Regions from separate parts of the Roseomonas elaeocarpi genome, predicted to be linked through region 1. Evidence: predicted binding sites of a transcription regulator. Region 1 holds the regulator's gene; each other region holds the start of a gene.

Evidence for each region. Region 1 encodes LexA, which represses DNA repair genes until DNA is damaged. Its sites were predicted from a motif close to TGTTCTANNTANGTTC; they were not measured.
Region 2: ACFFGY_RS00825 (ImuA family protein) is a predicted target of LexA. The motif match lies at 1,449-1,464, and genes of this name have one in related genera.
Region 3: ACFFGY_RS15795 (PA0069 family radical SAM protein) is a predicted target of LexA. The motif match lies at 3,339-3,354, and genes of this name have one in related genera.

Annotation. Positions count from the first base shown of each region.
Region 1 is NZ_JBHLUN010000015.1:21,686-27,670, forward strand. Features, by position in the region: gene gltX (glutamate--tRNA ligase) at 1-1,356, opposite strand, end outside; gene ACFFGY_RS19215 (ComEC/Rec2 family competence protein) at 1,501-3,687, shown strand; gene lexA (transcriptional repressor LexA) at 3,681-4,421, opposite strand; gene ACFFGY_RS19225 (molybdopterin molybdotransferase MoeA) at 4,543-5,748, opposite strand; gene moaC (cyclic pyranopterin monophosphate synthase MoaC) at 5,748-5,985, opposite strand, start outside.
Region 2 is NZ_JBHLUN010000001.1:225,746-231,730, forward strand. Features, by position in the region: gene ACFFGY_RS00805 (hypothetical protein) at 1-170, opposite strand, end outside; gene ACFFGY_RS00810 (putative peptidoglycan-binding domain-containing protein) at 239-667, opposite strand; gene ACFFGY_RS00815 (hypothetical protein) at 550-957, opposite strand; tRNA gene ACFFGY_RS00820 (tRNA-Sec) at 1,103-1,194, opposite strand; gene ACFFGY_RS00825 (ImuA family protein) at 1,570-2,346, shown strand; gene ACFFGY_RS00830 (Y-family DNA polymerase) at 2,343-3,884, shown strand; gene ACFFGY_RS00835 (error-prone DNA polymerase) at 3,907-5,985, shown strand, end outside.
Region 3 is NZ_JBHLUN010000010.1:229,054-235,038, reverse strand. Features, by position in the region: gene ACFFGY_RS15805 (F0F1 ATP synthase subunit B family protein) at 1-254, shown strand, start outside; gene zwf (glucose-6-phosphate dehydrogenase) at 393-1,973, opposite strand; gene ACFFGY_RS15795 (PA0069 family radical SAM protein) at 2,097-3,245, opposite strand; gene ACFFGY_RS15790 (HAD hydrolase family protein) at 3,526-3,909, shown strand; gene ACFFGY_RS15785 (capsular biosynthesis protein) at 3,906-5,498, shown strand; gene ACFFGY_RS15780 (glycosyltransferase family protein) at 5,495-5,985, shown strand, end outside.

The sequences.
Region 1 (5,985 bases):
TTCCTCGCGCCCCAGCGCCAGCAGCACCGAGTCGATCGGCGGCGACTGGGTGCTGCCGGTGAGCGCCGCGCGCAGCGGCTGGGCGATCATCCCGAGCTTCACGCCCAGTTCCTCCGCCACCTGGCGCAGCAGTGCGTCCAGCGCCGCCTTGTCCCAGTCCACCGTCCGCAGCCCTTCCGCCACTCGGTTGAGACGCTCGCGCGCCTCCGGGGTCAGCTGCGCCGCGGCCTTGGCATCCAGCGGCGGCCGGGCCAGCACGAAGCCGGCGCTGTCGGCCATTTCCTCCAGCGTGCGGGCGCGCGGCTGCAGATCGGGGATCAGCACGCGGATCCGGCGCTCGCCCTCGGCGTCCACGGCGGTGCCGCGGTTGCGCAGGCGGCTCAGCACTTCCTCGGCCAACCGTGCCGGATCGGCCTCGCGGATATAGATGCCGTTGAGGTGCGACAGCTTGGCGTAGTCCATTCGGCTGGCGGCACGGCCGACATCGTGCAGCTCGAACAGCTCGATGGCGCGCTCGCGCGACACCACCTCCTCGTCGCCGTGGCCCCAGCCGAGGCGCAGGAGGTAGTTGCACACGGCCTCCGGCAGCAGCCCCTGGTCGCGGAACTCCAGCGCGCCCACCGCGCCGTGGCGCTTGCTCAGCTTGGCGCCGTCCGCGCCGTGGATCAGCGGAACATGGGCGAAGCGCGGACGCTCCCACCCCATGGCGTCGTAGACCATGCACTGGCGGAAGGTGTTGGTCAGGTGATCGTCGCCGCGGATGACGTGGGTGATGCCCATGTCGTGGTCGTCCACCACCACCGCGTGGAGGTAGGTCGGCGTGCCGTCCGAGCGCAGGATGATCATGTCGTCGAGCTCGGTGTCGGCCACCCGGACCTCGCCCTGCACGAGGTCGTCCACCACCGTCTCGCCGCCGCGTGGCGCCTTGATGCGGATCGCGCCCGGCACGCCCGGCGGCGCCTCGCTCGGGTCGCGGTCGCGCCAGCGGCCGTCGTAGCGCGGCGGGCGGCCTTCCTTCATCGCCAGCTCGCGCATCGCGGCCAGTTCCTCGGCCGTGTCGAAGGCGAGGTAGGCCTTGCCCTCCGCCAGCAGCTGCCGGGCGACCTCGGCGTGGCGCGCCTCGCGGGTGGACTGCATCACCGGCGGCTCGTCGGGCGAGAGGCCCAGCCAGGCCAGGCTTTCCTCGATCTGCCGCACCGCTTCCGGGGTGGAGCGCGCCTTGTCGGTGTCCTCGATGCGCAGGAGGTACTGGCCGCCGTTGTGCCGGGCAAAAAGGTAGTTGAACAGCGCCGTCCGCGCCCCGCCAATATGGAGGTAGCCGGTGGGCGAGGGGGCGAAACGGGTGCGTACGGTCATGCAGGCGCCTTAGCATCCGGCCGCGCCGGAGTTGAAGCGCACCGAACGCAGGGCAGCGGAAAAACACCCGGCGCAGCGATCCTGAACAGTGCGCGCCACAAGTGCCGGTTGCATTGCCCCGCCGCTGCGGGGATTGTCGCGCGCTTGTCGCTCGCCATCCTTCCCGCCGAAGCACCCGGCCTCCGATCCCGCTTCCGCGATGCCGCGATCGGCGCGGCAGCGGCGGAATGGGTGCGCCTGCCGCCCTGGCTGGCGGTGAGCCTGGGTGGCGGCGTGCTGTTCTACTTCGCGCTGCGGGTGGAACCTTCCGCGGTCTGGCTCTGGCTGCCCGCGCCCTTTCTGCTGCTGAGCCTGGGGCTATGGGCGCGGGGCTCGGCCTGGGCGCTGCCGGCGGCGATCCCCACGGCGGCGGCGATCGGCTTCTCGGCGGCCCTCTGGTCCACCGTGGCCGCGCCGCCGATGCCGGACCTGCCGCGACAGGCCACCGTGGTCACCGGCCGCGTCGCCGCCGTCGACCTGCTGCCCGGCGCGCGGCGGCTGCGGCTGGAGGAACCCCGGCTCGGCGGCGGGAACCCGCTGGAGCGCGACCTGCGCCTTCGCCTGCGCGCCGACGACGCCGCGCTGGTGGAGGTCGGCAGCCTCGTGCGGGTCCGCGCCCTGCTGCGCCCGCCCTCCGGTCCGGCGGCGCCGGGCGCCTGGGATTTCCAGCGCGACGCCTTCTTCGACGGGCTGGCCGGCAGCGGCACGGCGCTGGGCCCGGTGGAGGTTCTGGAACACGGGCAGGGTGGCAGCTTCGCCGGGCTGCGCAGCCTGTTGGAACGACGCGTCATGGCGGTGCTTGGCCAGGGCGGCACCGGCAGCGTCGCGAGCGCCATGCTGACCGGCAGCCAGTCGCCCATCCCGCGCGACGCCGTGGCGGCGATGCGCGACAGCGGCCTCGCGCACCTGCTGTCGGTGTCGGGGCTGCACATCGTGATCGTGATGGGCCTCGGCATGACGGTGGTGCGGACGCTGGTGGCGCTGGTGCCGCCGCTCGCCACCCGGTTCAACAGCAAGGCCGTGGCGGCCGTCGCCGGGCTGATCCTGGGCGCGGCCTACACGGTGCTGACGGGGTCGCAGGTGCCGATGCTGCGCTCCCTCGCCACGGCGGCGCTGGCGACGCTGGCGATCGTGCTGGGCCGGCGGGTGCTGTCGCTACGCAGCCTGGCGCTGGCCGCCGCGGCGGTGCTGCTGTGGAGCCCGGTGGCGGTGACCGGACCCTCCTTCCAGATGTCGTTTGCCGCCGTGCTGGCGCTGATCGCCGGCTGGGAAGTGCTGCACCCGCTGATCGAGCGGCTACGTGGCGAGGGCGAGCTCTGGCGGCGCGGGCTGATGGCAATCCTCGGGCTGGTGTTGACCTCGCTGCTGGCGGGCCTCGCCACCACGCCCTTCGGGCTGCACCATTTCGGGCGGCTGCAGCTCTACGGCGTGCTGGCCAACGCGGTGGCGGTGCCCATCACCTCGGTGCTGGTGATGCCGGCGGGCATGCTGGCCGTGCTGCTGATGCCCTTCGGGGTGGAGGCCCTGGCGCTGGTGCCGATGGGCTGGGGAACGGAGCTGGTGCTCTGGACGGCCCGAACGGTGGCGGCGCTGCCCGGCTCAACGGCCACCGCCACGCCGATCCCGGCCTGGGGGCTGCTGGTCTTCAGCCTCGGCTTCTGCTGGTTGTGCCTTTGGCAGACCCGCCTGCGCCTGCTGGGATTGCCGCTGATCCTGCTGGGGCTGGGCGCGGGCGAATTCGCGCGGCCGCCCGACCTGCTGGTGTCCTCGGATGCGCGGCTGATCGCCTTCCGCAGCCTTGCGGGCGTGCTGGCGCAGCAGAGCGGCAGAAATGACTTCGTGGAAAGCGGCTGGCTGCGCGGCTGGGGCGAGGCGGAACTCGCGGCGTTCCCGGTGAGCGGCACGGTCGGTGAGGGTAGCGCCCGCTGCTCCGCGGACGCCTGCCTGCTTCAGCCTTCGGAGGGAAGCACCACGGCGGCACTGCTGCGATCACCCCTGTCCGGCAGGAAGGGCGCGGGTGCCGAGGTCCGGGCGAGCCATTGCGACGACGCCGACATCCTGATCTCGGCGGAACCGATCCGCGGTCGCTGCGCACCTGCATCGCGCGCGTCCGCCACGGTCGACCGCTTCAGCGTGTGGCGCGACGGTCCGCACGCGATCTGGCTGGAGGGCGGTGCCGTCCGGGTCGTTTCGGACCGGGCCTGGCGCGGCAACCGGCCCTGGGTTCCCCCGCCGCCCGTGCCACGGGCGCGCGAGCCCATGGCGAAGACGGACGAGGGCGGCGCTCAGTAGCGGCGCAGCAGACCGACCAGCGTGCCCTGAACCTTGACGCGGTCGGGCCCGAAGATGCGCGTCTCGTAGCGGACGTTGGCGGGCTCCAGCGCCAGCGAGTTCCCCTTGCGGCGCAGGCGCTTCAGGGTGACCTCGTTGTCGTCGATCAGGGCCACCACGATGGCGCCGTTCTCGGCGGTGTCGCTGCGGCGGATGATCACCGTGTCGCTGTCGAGGATGCCGGCCTCGATCATCGAGTCGCCCGAAACCTCGAGCGCGTAGTGGTCGCCGCCCGTCAGCAGCGCGGCCGGAACCTCGACGCTGGCCCCGGCGTCGCGCATCGCCTCGATCGGCAGGCCCGCGGCGATCCGGCCATAGAGCGGCAGCTGCACCACCGCCGCGGCCGCTGCGGCCGCGGCATTGGCCGCCGGCGCGGAGTTGAAGTTCGCGCGGATGACGTTGGAGCCCACAGGAGAACCCAGGGGGGAACCCAGCGAGGCGGGCGCCGCCGTCGCGGGTGCCGTGGGCGTCTTGCCTACGTTCTCCGGCAGCCGCACGACCTCCAACGCCCGGGCGCGGTGTGCGCGGCGGCGCAGGAAGCCGCGCTCTTCCAGGGCGGTGATCAGGCGGTGGATGCCGGACTTCGAGCGGAGGTTCAGCGCCTCCTTCATTTCCTCGAAGGAGGGCGAGAAGCCGGTCTGACGCAGGTGCTGATCGATGAAGACGAGCAGCTCGTGTTGCTTGCGGGTGAGCATGAAAGCACCTTTCCGAGCGCCGTGTCGAACAAAAGGAGAAACTGCGCTGTTCTAGAAAGGTTCCACACCGCCGGTCAAGCGAATCGCCCTTGTAAAGCCGGGATTTCCGCTCACCAAAGGGTCAGATGCCGAGGTTGCCCAGTTCGATCATCCGCACCTCGGCCCCGGCGGGAAGCGCCTCGGCATGCGGCGCGCGGATCACCAGCGCCGAGGCCGCGGCCAGGAGCTGGAGCATGGAGCTGTCCTGGCGGGCAAAAACCTCGACCCGCGGCAGCTCGCCTTCCACCTGTTCCACGCGGGCGCGGAGGTAGTCCTGCCGCCCGTCATTCGCGGGCAGCGCCGTCGCGGTGGCGGCGCGCGTGAGCGGCGTTTCGCAGCGTTCCAGCCCCGACAGCCGGCGCAGCGCTGGCAACAGGAAGAGGATGCCGCAGACCAGGGCGGAAACCGGGTTGCCGGGGAGGCCCAGCAACGGAACCTCGCCCAACCGGCCCCAGATCAGCGGCTTGCCGGGGCGCATGGCGATCCGCCAGAAATCCTGGGCGAAGCCGTGCGGCGCCAGGGCGGAGCGGACGAGGTCGTGCTCGCCCACGCTGGCCCCGCCCGAGGTCACCAGGATGTCGCAGCGCGCAGCCGCACCCACGGTGTCCGCCAGCGCTTCGGCGCTGTCGCGTGCCACCGGCAGGACGACCGGCTGCCCGCCGCCCGCTCGCACCAGTGCCGCCAGCGCGTGGGCGTTGGAGGACACGATGCTGCCGCGCGGCAGGGGCTCGCCGGGCAGCACGATCTCATCGCCGGTGGCCAGGATGCCGACCGTCGGGCGGCGATGCACCGTGAGCCAGGGATGGTTGGCGGCCGCGGCCAGGCCAACGTCGCGGGCCGACAGCGCTCGGCCGGGTTGCAGCAGCGACTCGCCCTCGCGGAAGTCGAGGCCGGCGGCGCGGATCCAGCGGCCGGCGCGGACGGTCTCGCGGACCAGCACGGAGTCGCCGCTCCGCTCCGCATCCTCCTGCAGCAGGATGCCGTCGGCGCCGCGCGGCACGAAGCCGCCGGTGAAGATGCGCACGGCCTGCCCGAAGCCGACCTCACCCTCGAAGGGGTGCCCGGCCGGCGCGGCGCCGATCAGCGCGAGGCGGGCGCCCTCGGTGGCATCGGCGGCGCGCACCGCATAGCCGTCCATGGCGGACACGTCGGCCGGCGGCTGGCTCAGCCGCGCGGCGACCGGGCGGGCCAGGACGCGGCCCCAGGCCTCGGGCAGCGCCACGGTTTCGGCGGAAACCGGCGACAGCGCGCCGAGCACCCGCATCAGCGCTTCCTCGACCGGGATCATCAGATGGCCTCGTAGCTGCCGGACTTGCCACCGGACTTGTGCAGCAGGCGCACGGATTCGATCCGCATGCCGCGGTCGACCGCCTTGCACATGTCGTAGATGGTCAGCGCCGCGACGGTGGCGGCGGTGAGCGCCTCCATCTCGACGCCGGTGCGCCCGGTGGTCTTCACGGTCGCGGTCACCGTGACACGGTCGGGCTCGGCGGCCTCCAGCTCCAGCGACACGGCGCTCAAGGGC
Region 2 (5,985 bases), on a different contig from region 1:
GCGAGCGCACGCAGCAGCACGCTCTTACGCAACCCTGTCTGCTCAGCGAGTTCGGTCAGGCTGAGCGGGAGCTCGTGCCCCTGAAACTGGATCAGCAACACGCCAATCACCTGCTGGGTCTGCACCCACTGAGAGGCAAGATGCCCTGTGGCTGCGTCTTCATCTGTCATGTGAAAAGTTCCGCAGCCGGGATGGAAGATGGCGCGCGCTACTGCCTGCATTGCTTCATCTAAGATACTCACAACCACGTGATTTCGCGGCGCGGCGCCTGAGACAGGCGCGGATCGGTCGTGGTGATGGCAAAGCACTCACTGGGCGAGGCGCATAGCCTGGAACGGAACTGTAGCGAGCCGATCGCCCAGCCCCTATCGAAGCCCTTCCAGGTGGATAGCTTCGTGTAGAAGGTTGTCCGCTCGCGCTGGAACGCCTCCCCCAGCGTCAGCGGGTCGGCCGTGGCGATGGCAGCGCGAGTGATGGCGCCGACTTTGCCGTCATCGGGCACCCCCAGCGCCCGCTGCAGGAACCGCCCCGCGTTGCCGGGGTCGTTGTTCACCGCGCTGTCGAAGACGAGGTCGCGCAGCAGCAGCGATAGCTCGTCGCAGCCAGTGCGGGTCCAGAAATCCCGAAAGTACAGCTCAATCGCCCGCTCATCGGTAAGGTTTTGGATGTCCTCGCCGGGTAGCTGGCGGCGGCGATGCCGTACTTCGTGCCCTTGAGCTTGCCCTTGCCCACCTGGCCGCCGGTCCAGTTGCCGGGGTCGGTCGAGACCATGGACAAGCCGCGCTCATTGACCTTGAGGGCGAGGAAGAAGGCACGAACTCGGCGCGGGTCATCATGTCGGCCATGGCTCAGGTCCCCGCGCCGACGGCCGAGACTGGGATGCCCACTGGCTTCAGCAGCCCGGTCAGCTTCGACAGCGCCGCCGCAGCCGCCGCGAGATCCGGAACCGTCCATCATTACCCGGTCATTTGCCCGGTTTGCCGCACGCAAGGGCAGGAAATTCCGGAACGAAGGGGAAACACGGAACTCCCTCGTAGGGCAGAATCAAGGTGTTAATCAACACGCACGGGAACAGAGGGGGAAAAACCGGCAAGGGTTTGAAGCGGAAGAGGAGGGAGTCGAACCCGCCAAAGACGCGCAGCGCCTTCCACCGGATTTGAAGTCCGGGCACCCCACCGGGGATGTTTCTCTTCCGGGCGGGACGTCACTCCCGAACCGCGGGCGCGTCAAGCTGCTGCCACGGGGCCCTGCACCCCAGGATTCGCGGCGCAGGGTTCGCGATACAGGGTCGACGCACACGCCCCTGAGCGCCTGCCGTCGGAAATCGCTGCAGTGGCGGCATCCCTTTGCGAGGCACCATCCCGGTGCCCGTCATCACCGCGCGGCAGGCGAGCGTCGGCGCCGGTGCCCTCCCGCTCACTTTGCCCGGAACAGGCGGGCGGCGTTTTTGTTCACGTCTTGTTCTGGTTCGCGCAGGAGGGCTAGCTTCCGCCCATGCCCCCCGCATCCCTCCCCAACGCCGCCCCGATTCGCATCCCCCGACCCGCCACGCCGGCAGGGTGACGCCCTGTGTCGGCCACCCAACGGAACACGGTGCTGGAGCAGCTCCGCGCTCAGGTTTCGCGGCTGGAACGCGGCTCCACCGTCTGCGACGCGGTGCCGCTCTGCGCCCCCATCGACGGTTGGCTGCCCGACAACGGCCTCCTGCGCGGGGCGGTGCACGAGGTGCTGTCGGGCGACGAGGGCGCGGCGGTCGGCTTCTGCGCCATGGTGCTCGGTCGCCTCGGCGGCACCGTGGCCTGGATCGCGCCGGAGCCGGACGCGGCACCGGAAGGGCTGCGGCGCTTCGGGCTGGAACCCGCCGCGATCCTGTTCGTCGCGGCCACCGAGCCCGCCGACGCGCTCTGGGCGATGGAAGAGGCACTGCGTTGTTCCGCCCTGGCCGGCGCGCTGCTGGTCACCGCCTCGCCCGGCCTCGCCGCTGCGCGCCGCCTTCAGCTGGCGGCGGAGGCAGGGGGCGGGCTCGGCCTGCTGCTGCGGCCGGATGAAGGCGCCGCGCTGCCCACCGCGGCGCTGACCCGCTGGCGCGTCGCGGCGGCGCACGAAAGTTCCACGGGGTCGGCCGCTCCCAGTCGGCAGCCCCGCTGGCAGCCCCGCTGGCAGTTCTCCTGGCAGCCGTCCTGGCGGCTGGAACTGCTGCGCGCGCGGGCGGGCCGTGCCGGGCAGTGGCAGGTGCGCTGGGAAGCCGAGACCCGCCGCCTCGCGGTCGAGACGACCGAAGGTGAATCGGCCGGGCATGAACCGCTCGGGCATGAACCAACAGGACCGGGGGCGATCCGGGCATGAGCCGCCGGATCCTGGCCGCCTTTCTGCCCCGGCTGGGGGCGCAGCGCCTGCGGCGGCTGCATCGGGCGCCCTGTGACCAGCCGCCCACGGCGACGGGCGACCCTGCCACCCGGCCCCTGGCCACCTGGCGCGTGCAAGGCAACCGCCGCCTGCTGGACAGCGTGGATGCACCGGCCCTGCCGCCCGGCCTGCTCCACCCCGGGCAGGCTCTGGCGGATGCCCAGGCCCTGTGCCCCGACCTCCTCCTCCATCCTGCGGACCCGGCGGCGGAAGCGGCGCTGCTGCACCGGCTGGCGCTCTGGTGCCTGCGCTTCACGCCGGTCGTGGCGGTGGAGGGGGCCGACGGCCTGCTGCTCGACACCACCGGCTCGGCCGCGCTGTTCGGGGGGGAGCGCGCGCTGGTGGCGCGCCTGCGCGACGCCCTGCGGCGCGCCGGCTTCACGGCCCGCGTGGTGGCCGCGGCCACGCCGGGCATGGCGGCGGCGCTGTCGCGCAGCGTGGAAAGCGACCTCGCCGTCCCGCCCGGCGAGGAAGCAACGGCGCTCCGCGGCTCACCCATCGGCGTGCTGCGGCTGCCCGGCGACACGGTGGCGCAGCTCCGGCGGCTCGGCCTGCGCAACCTGGCCGAGCTCGCCGCCCAGCCGCGCGCGCCCCTGGTGCGGCGCTTCGGGGCGGAGGTGATGGCGGCACTCGACGACGCCACCGGGCAGCGCGCCCGGCCGCTGCGCTCCGTCCGTCCACCGGCGGACTTCACCGCGGCGCGCGACCTGCCGGAGCCGATCCTTACCCGCGCCGCCATCGACCTCCAGGCCGATCGCCTGCTGCACGAGCTCTGCGCCTCGCTGCGACAGGCGGGGCAGGGCGCGCGTCGCCTGCGCTTCGCGGGGTTCCGGGTGGATGGCGAGGTGCAGGAACTCGCCGTCGGCACGCTTCTGCCCAGCGCCGACCCCGCCCACCTCGCGCGGCTGCTGCGGGAACCGCTGGGCACGCTGCGGCCGGATCTGGGCTTCGAGCGCCTCGTGCTGGAGGCCACGGAAACCAACCCCCTCCCGCCGGAGCAGCTGCACGCCGCCACCCTGGGCCCGGCCGGGGCGGAGCGGCAGGCCCTGGCCGCGCTGGTGGACCGGCTGCGGCAGCGCACGCGCGTGTGGCGCGCGGCGCCGCGGCCCGCGCACCTGCCGGAACACGCCGTCGCCCGCGCCGCGCCGCTCTCCCCCGAAACACCGCTGCCATCCGGCTGGGGCCTGCGGCAACGGCCGGTGCGCCTCCTGCGCCGCCCCAGGCCGCTGGGCGTGCTGGCCGAGGTCCCGGACGGGCCGCCGCTGCGCCTCATCCTCGGGCGGAACACTTATCGCGTCCTGCGCGCGGCCGGGCCGGAACGGCTGGAACCGCCCTGGTGGGAAGACGGGCCGCCCCGTGCGCGGCGCGACTACTTCCGCCTGCAGACCGCCGGCGGCCCACGCCTCTGGGTGTGCCGGCTGGGCGAGAACCGCGCCGACGCGCCGGCCCGGTGGTTCCTGCACGGCTACTTCGCCTGAGGCTGGGCCCGTGAAAAACGCCATGCTTCCCGGCTACGTGGAACTGTCGCCGCGTTCCAACTTCTCGCTGCTCGACGGGGCGTCGCACCCGGCGGAACTGGTGCTGCGCGCGCAGGAGCTGGGCCATGCCGCGATCGGGCTGTGCGACACCAACAGCCTCGGCGGCATCGTGCGCGCCCATGTCGCGGCGCGCGAACTCGAGCTGCCCTTCGTGCCCGGCGTGCGGCTGCGCCTCGCGGACGGGGGCGAATACCTCGCCTGGCCCACCAGCCGCGCGAGCTACGGCCGGCTGACCCGGCTGCTGTCGGAGGCCAGGATGCGCGCGCCCAAGGGCGAGGAAGCGGTGGAGCGGGACGCCCTGCTGCGATCGGCCGAAGGACTCTGCCTCGCCGCCGTGTCGCCGGTGCGGCCCGACCTGCGCTTCGCGGAACAGCTCGGCCGGGACGCGGCGGCGCTGCGCGGGCGGCTGCCGCTGCCGCTCTTCTGCACCGCCACGATCCGCTTCGACGACATCGACGAGGACCGGCTGGAGGCCCTCGACGAGCTGACGCGGGTGCTGGGCATCGAGCTGCTGGCCACCAACGAGGTGCGCTACCACGTCGCGGAACGGCGGCCGCTGGCCGACCTGCTCACCGCCATCCGGCTGCGCACCACGGTGGACAACCTCGGCGAGGCAGCCGAGCCCAATGCCGAGCGCCACCTGAAATCCCCCGCCGAGATGGTGCGCCTGTTCCGCCGCGCGCCGCAGGCCGTGCGCAACACCCTGCGCGTGCTGGAAGCGACGCGCGGCTTCTCGCTGGACCAGCTGCGCTATGAATATCCGGAAGAAATCCTCGACCCCGGGCGGACCGCGCAGCAGACCCTGGCGGCGCGTGTCGCGGCGGCCGCGGCGGAACGCTGGACCGTGGTGCCCGAGGCGATCGAGGCACGCCTGCGCGAGGAGCTCTCGCTGATCGGCCGCCTCGACTACGCCCGCTACTTCCTGACGGTGCACGAGATCGTCCGCTTCGCGCGGGCGCAGGGCATCCTCTGCCAGGGTCGCGGTTCCGCCGCCAACTCGGCGGTCTGCTTCGTGCTGGGCATCACCGCCGTGGACCCCGGCAAGCACGACCTGCTGTTCGAGCGCTTCCTGTCGGAAAACCGCGGCGAGCCGCCCGACATCGACATCGACTTCGAGCACGAGCGCCGCGAGGAGGTGATCCAGCACCTGTATCAGCGCTACGGGCGTGAGCGCGCGGCGATCTGCGCCACCGTGATCCGCTACCGCGACCGCTCCGCCATCCGCGAGGTCGGCCGCGCCATGGGCCTGTCGGAGGACGTGACCGCCCGCCTCGCCCGGGCGAGCTGGGGACCGGGACGCGAGATGACGCTGCACGCGCTGGCCGCGGAGCTCGGCCTCGACACCCGCGACCGCCGGCTGCGCCAGGCGCTGACGCTGGCCACCGAGATCCGGGGCTTCCCGCGCCACCTCGCGACCCATGTGGGCGGCTTCGTGATCACGCGCGGCCCCTTGACGGAGTTGGTGGTGGTCGGCCGCGCGGCGATGGACGGGCGCACCGTGCTGGAATGGGACAAGGACGACATCACCGCCCTGGGCATCCTCAAGGTCGACGTGCTGGGCCTGGGGATGCTGAGCTGCCTCCGGCGGGCCTTCACCCTGATGGAGCGGCATACCGGCCGGCGGCCGCAGCTCCACGCGATCGAGGGGGACTGCGCCGAAACCTTCGCGATGCTCCGCCGCGGCGACAGCCTGGGCGTGTTCCAGGTGGAAAGCCGGGCGCAGATGAACATGCTGCCCCGCCTGCGCCCGCGCGCCTTCTACGACCTGGTGATCCAGGTCGCGATCGTGCGCCCCGGCCCGATCCAGGGCGACATGGTGCATCCCTACCTGCGCCGTCGCCAACACCTGGAGGAGGTCATCTATCCCCGCCCCGGCGAGGGCTTCGGCCCGCCCGACGAGATGGAGCGCGTCCTTGGCCGCACGCTGGGCGTGCCGCTGTTCCAGGAACAGGCGATGCGGCTGGCCATCGTGGCGGCCGGCTTTTCCCCGGCCGAGGCCGACGACCTGCGCCGCGCCATGGCGACCTTCAAGTACACCAAA
Region 3 (5,985 bases), on a different contig from region 1:
GGCTGGAAGCGGAGCGCCTGTCGGCCGCTGCCACCGCCGAGGCCGAGGCGAGCGCCACCCGGCGTGAGCGCATGGCGATGGACCGCATCGCCGCCGCCGAGGCCAGCGCCCTGGCCGAGGTTCGCACCGCCGCCGCCGAGATCGCCACCGCGGCGGCGCGCGACGTGATCGCGAGCAAGCTCGACGCCGGCACCGACGCCGCCATGGTGGACCGCGCCGTCGCGGACCTGCCCAAGGCCCTGCGCGCCGCCTGAGTCCCCCGCATCTCCGACAGGAAAACCCCTCCGCATCCCGGTGCGGAGGGGTTTTTCGTTTTTCGCCAAGCCGCTTCGGGCGCGCCCTTCCTCCCACCGGCCTGCTCACCCGGCAGGCCGCTGGGAGGAGGGATCGCATCAGCCCTCCCGCGGCCGTCCTACTTTCTGCGTCACGGAGGAGGTGAGGGCGCCGGCCGTTTCGGCGGTCTTCGGGGCAGAACGCTCCTCGTGCAGCGGCAGCCAGGATCGTCCGTCCCGCGCCAGCAGCGCGTCGGCCGCTGCCGGTCCCTCGCTGCCCGCGGCGTAGGTCGCCCCCGCATCCGTCCGGCCTCCCCAGTCGTCGAGCACGGGCTGCACCGCCGCCCAGGCCGCCTCGATCGCGTCGGCGCGCTGGAACAGCGTCGCATCACCCCGCATGCAGTCGTAGAGCAGCGTTTCGTACCCGACCGAGGGCTTCTGCTCGAAGAAGTCGTCGTAGCGCATCCTGGTGCAAACCCGCCCCAGACGCATGGAAGGCCCGGGCAGCTTGGCATCGAACTGCGTTTCGAACCCGCGCTCCGGGTCGATCAGCAGCCGCACGACGTTGGGCGTGGTGTGATCGGCGGGCGTGTCGCGGAACAGGCGATAGGGGGCGGGCCTGAAGTGGACCGAGATCTCGGTGCGCCGTCCCGTGAGGCGCTTGCCGGTGCGCAGGTAGAAGGGAACGCCGGCCCAGCGCCAGTTCTCGATGCGGAGCTTCATCGCCACGTAGGTCTCGGTCGCGCTGGCCGGGTCGACGCCGTGCTCGTCGCGATAGGCGGGAACCGGGTGTCCCACTTCCTCGCCCGCGGTGTACTGCCCCCGCACCGCGTCCTCCGGCGGCACCGGGCGGATGGCCTGTAGCAGGCGGAACTTCTCGGTCCGCACGTCCTCGGCGGCAAAGGAGTTGGGCGGGTCCATGGCCACCATGCAGAGCAGGGTGAACAGATGGTTCGGCACCATGTCGCGCAGCGCGCCCGTGGTCTCGTAGAAGGCGCCCCGCTCTTCCACCCCGACGGTCTCGGCGGCGGTGATCTGCACGTGGTCGATGTACTCGCGCCGCCAGGTCGGCTCGAACATGCCGTTGGCGAAGCGCACCGCCATGATGCTCTGCACGGTTTCCTTGCCGAGGAAGTGGTCGATCCGGAAGACCTGCTCCTCCTGGGCCTGCCGGAGGATGCGCCGGTTCAGCGCCTGCGCGCTCGGCAGGTCGCTGCCGAAAGGCTTCTCCACCACCAGCCGTCGGAATCCCCCGGCCGACTGGTCCAGCAGCCCGGCGGTGCCGAGACGGTCCACGAGATCCCCCACGAAGCGGCTGGCCACCGCGAGGTAGAAGATCACGTTCCCCCCGCCGAGCCGCTCCTTGAGGTGCCCGAACAGGGCGGCATCGGTGAAGTCGCCCTGGAGGTAGTCGAGCCTGCTTTCCACGAAGCCCCATGACGCCGCGTCCAGCTGCGGCGTGTAGAACTCGGCCGTGGGGTCCTCGGTGAAGGAGTTCATGGTGGCGGTGAGGCCCCTGGCCCAGCCATCCCGATCCAGCGCGGCGCGATCCACGCCCACCACGCTGAAGCCTTCCGCCAGCAGCCCCTCGGAGGCCAGGTTGTAGAGAGCCGGCATCAGCAGGCGCTTGGTGAGGTCCCCGGCGGCGCCGAAGATCACCAGCGTGCAGGATGGAGCCGTTTTCTGCGCAACGAGGTTCAAGGCAGGCTCGCTTTCTCATGGATGACGGGACCCGGCGCGAGCGCAACGCATGGTGCGCCGCGAAGCTTCCGGCCGTGATTGTCCACGATGTGCCTGAGCCGCTCCCCACGGCAGGCAGCCGCCTCAGAACAGGGCCAGCTGCTCCGGCTCCAGCGCCGTGTCGCGGGGCGGCGCGAAGCTCGCGCAGTCCAGGCGGTTGTTCTGCCCGGCCTGCTCGAAACCGTGCCGCCGCAGCGCCAGGGCGAAGCGCTGCGCGATCGTTTCGGCATAGGCGCCGGTGCCGACCTGGCGCGTGCCGAAGCGGCTGTCGTACATCCCGCCGCCGCGCGTTTCGCGGATCAGCTTGAGCACCTTTGCCGCGCGCTCCGGGAAATGCGCGTGAAGCCAGCCCTCGAACATTTCCGCGATCTCCAGCGGCAGGCGCAGCAGCACGTAGGCCGCCCGGGTCGCGCCGGCATCGCGTGCCGCCCCGAGGATGCGCTCCATCTCGGCATCGTTGACGCCCGGGATCATCGGCGCCGCCAGCACGCCGACCGGGATGCCCGCTTCCGCCAGCGCCCGCACCGCCGCCAGCCGCCGGGTCGGGGCCGCCGCGCGCGGTTCCATCACGCGCGCGAGGCGGTCGTCCAGCGTGGTGATCGACAGGCAGACATGGACGAGGTTGCGCTGGGCCATGCGGCCGAGGATGTCGAGGTCGCGCAGCACCCCGGCCGACTTGGTGACGATGGTCACCGGGTGGTTGAAGCGGTCCAACACCTCCAGCACCTGCCGCGTCAGCTTCAGCGTGCGCTCCACCGGCTGGTAGGGGTCGGTGTTGGAGCCCAGCGCGATCGGCCGCGCCACGTAACCCGGCCGGCGCAGCTCCCGCTCCAGGATCGCCGCGACCTCGGGCTTGAAGACGAGGCGCGTTTCGAAGTCGAGGCCGGGCGACAGGCCCAGCCAGGCATGGGTCGGCCGGGCGTAGCAGTAGATGCAGCCGTGCTCGCACCCGCGGTACGGGTTGATGCTGCGGTCGAAGCCGAGGTCGGGGCTGTCGTTCCAGCTCAGCGCCCGGCGGGCATTGTCGCGCGTCAGCGTGGTGGCGAGCGGCGGCAGGTCGGCCAGCGCCGCTTCCAGCGTGCTCCAGCCGTCGTCGAAGGGGTCCCGGACGGAGCGTTCGTACCGGTTGGCAGGGTTCGAAAGGGCGCCGCGGCCCTTGCGAACACCGGGGAGGGGAGTCCCGGTCGGGTTCCCGCGGGGGGCGGGGGAAAAGCCCAGGCTGCCATCGGGCATGGTACGAAGCTCCATCCGGGACGACCACGGGGGGTACGTGGTCGTTCTTTCTTCGTTCCTGCAGACTATGGGGATGCGCGGAAGCCGGGTCAAGAACATTAAGGGAACATCAACCATCCCCGTGTTCCCGTACCCCTCGTTCCGGCGTGCCGTGTTCCGGCACCGGTGACACCTTGGTTTCGCTGCGGTGCACAGGGTTTCGCCCCGGGGCGGGCTTGGCTAAGGTCGCGGCGCAGCGCGTGTCGCGTCGCAACAAAGATGAGCGGGGTCCGGGCCTGGGATGAAGCGACTGGTGGTGGATCTCGACGGCACGCTGACCGTGGACGATCCCGGGCGATCCTACCCCGACAAGGAGCCGAACCTGCCGGTGATCGAGCGGCTCCGCGAATACAAGCGTGAAGGCTTCGAGATCGTCATCGCCACGGCCCGCAACATGCGGACCTATGAGGGCAATGTCGGCAAGATCAACGCCAACACCCTGCCGGTGATCCTCGACTGGCTGCGCAAGCACGACGTGCCTTACGACGAGGTGCATGTCGGCAAGCCCTGGTGCGGCCATGACGGCTTCCACATCGACGACAAGTCCCTGCGGCCCGACGAGTTCGCCCGCATGTCCTACGCCGAGATCTCGCAGCTCCTGAACCTGGGACGCAACGCCGTATGAGCGACGACACCTCACTCGCCCTCATCACCTCGGCCGCCTACGTCAATGCCGAGCTCGCGGCCGAGTTCGGCCAGCTGCCCCCCTGCTTCCTGCCCTTCGGCCACAAGCGCCTCTTCGGTGCCCAGGTGGCCAGCCTCGCCGGCCGCGCCGCCCGCACGGTGCTGACGCTGCCGGCCAGCTTCCAGCCCGGCTCCTGGGAGCTCGCCCGGCTGCGCGAGGACGGGGTGGAGGTGATCTCCATCCCCGACGGCCTCAGCCTGGGCGAAAGCATCCAGTACGCGCTGACGCTGTGCGACGCGCGCGGGACCGTCAGCATCCTCCATGGCGACACGCTGTTCCTCGACCCGCTGCCCGAGGAAACCGACGTGGTGGGCGTCGCCACCACCCAGGACGCCTATGCCTGGGGTGCGGTGGAGGCGACCGGCCGCCGCTTCGTCAACCGCCGCCCCGCCGCCACCGAGCTGGGCGAGAGCGTGCTGACCGGCTGGTTCTCGTTCCGCTCCGCCCCCGCCTTCCTGCGCGCGCTGACGCTGTCGCGCGGCGACTTCCTGGGTGCCCTGGACGCCTATTCCGCGGAACACCCGCTGCAGTCGCGCGAGGTCGGCGGCTGGCTCGACTTCGGCCACCTGCAGACCTTTCACCGGGCGCGGGCCCGCGTGTCCACGGCGCGGAGCTTCAACTCCATTGCCATCAGCAACCGCTCGGTGCTCAAGACCGGCGAGAAGCCCGACAAGCTCGCGGCCGAGGCGAACTGGTTCGCCAACGTGCCGCCGCCGATGCGCCTGCACACCCCCGCCTTCCTGGGCCACGAGAACGGCGGCTACCGCATCGGCTACGAGTTCTCGCCCACCCTGCACGAGCTCTTCGTGTTCGGCGCGCTGGAGCCCGCGGCCTGGCGGCAGATCATGGAAGGCTGCTTCGATTACCTCGGCGCCTGCGTGCGCAACGGCGGGGAAGGGGCGGCCGCCGTCGCCCCCGACGCGCTGCGGGCGCTCGCGCTCGACAAGACCGGCGCGCGCCTGGAAACCTGGGCCGCGGCCGCCGGCGTCAGCCTCGACGACGAGTGGCAGTACAACGGCAGGCCGCTGCCCTCGCTGCGCCGCATCGCCGCCGAGGCCGGGCGGCTGGCCGCCGACAGCCGGCCGATCGCGGGCGTGATGCAGGGCGACTTCTGCTTCCCCAACGCCTTCTTCGACTTCCGCCAGCGGCTGGTGAAGGTGATCGACCCGCGCGGCAGCGTGCGCGACGGCACCCACACCGTGTTCGGCGACCTGCGCTACGACCTCGCCAAGATGAACCACTCGATCGAGGGCTACGACCTGATCCTCGCGGGACGGTACATGCTGGAAGGGGCCGGCACGCGCTCGGTCACGCTGAACCTGTCGCGCGAGGGCGCCGCCGCCTTCCTGCCGCAAGTGGCCTCGGAGTTCGAGCTCGAAGGCCGTCGCGTCAGCGACCGCGGCATCGCGGCGCTGACGGTTCACCTGTTCCTGTCGATGCTGCCGCTGCACGCCGACCGGCCCGACCGGCAGCAGGCCTTCCTGGCCAACGCGCTGCGCCTGTACGCGAACCTGGAGAACGCCGCGTGATCGTCTTCCCCATGGCCGGGCTGAGCAGCCGCTTCACCCGCGCGGGCTACGACCGGCCGAAATGGATGCTGCCGCTGGCCGAGCGGCCGCTGCTGGACTGGTCGCTGCTGGGCTTCCGCGAGATGTTCGAGCGCGAGGCTTTCCTGATTATCCACCTCGACATGCCGGGCGTGGCCGAGTTCGTGCGCGAGCGGATCGCCGCCCTGGGCATCCGCCGGGCCGAGCTGGTGCCGCTGGCCAACCCGACGCGCGGCCAGGCCGACACCGTGGCGCTGGGCCTCGACGCCGCGAAGCCCGACGCGGCCGAGCCGCTGACCATCTTCAACATCGACACCATCCGCCCCGGCTACCACCCGCCGGCGGTGCTGGGTTCCTGTGACGGCTGGCTCGAGTGCTTCGACGGCGAGGGGGACCATTGGTCCTTCGTGAAGCCCGTCGAGGGCTCCGCCGACCGGGCGGCCCAGGTGACGGAGAAGGTGCGCGTGTC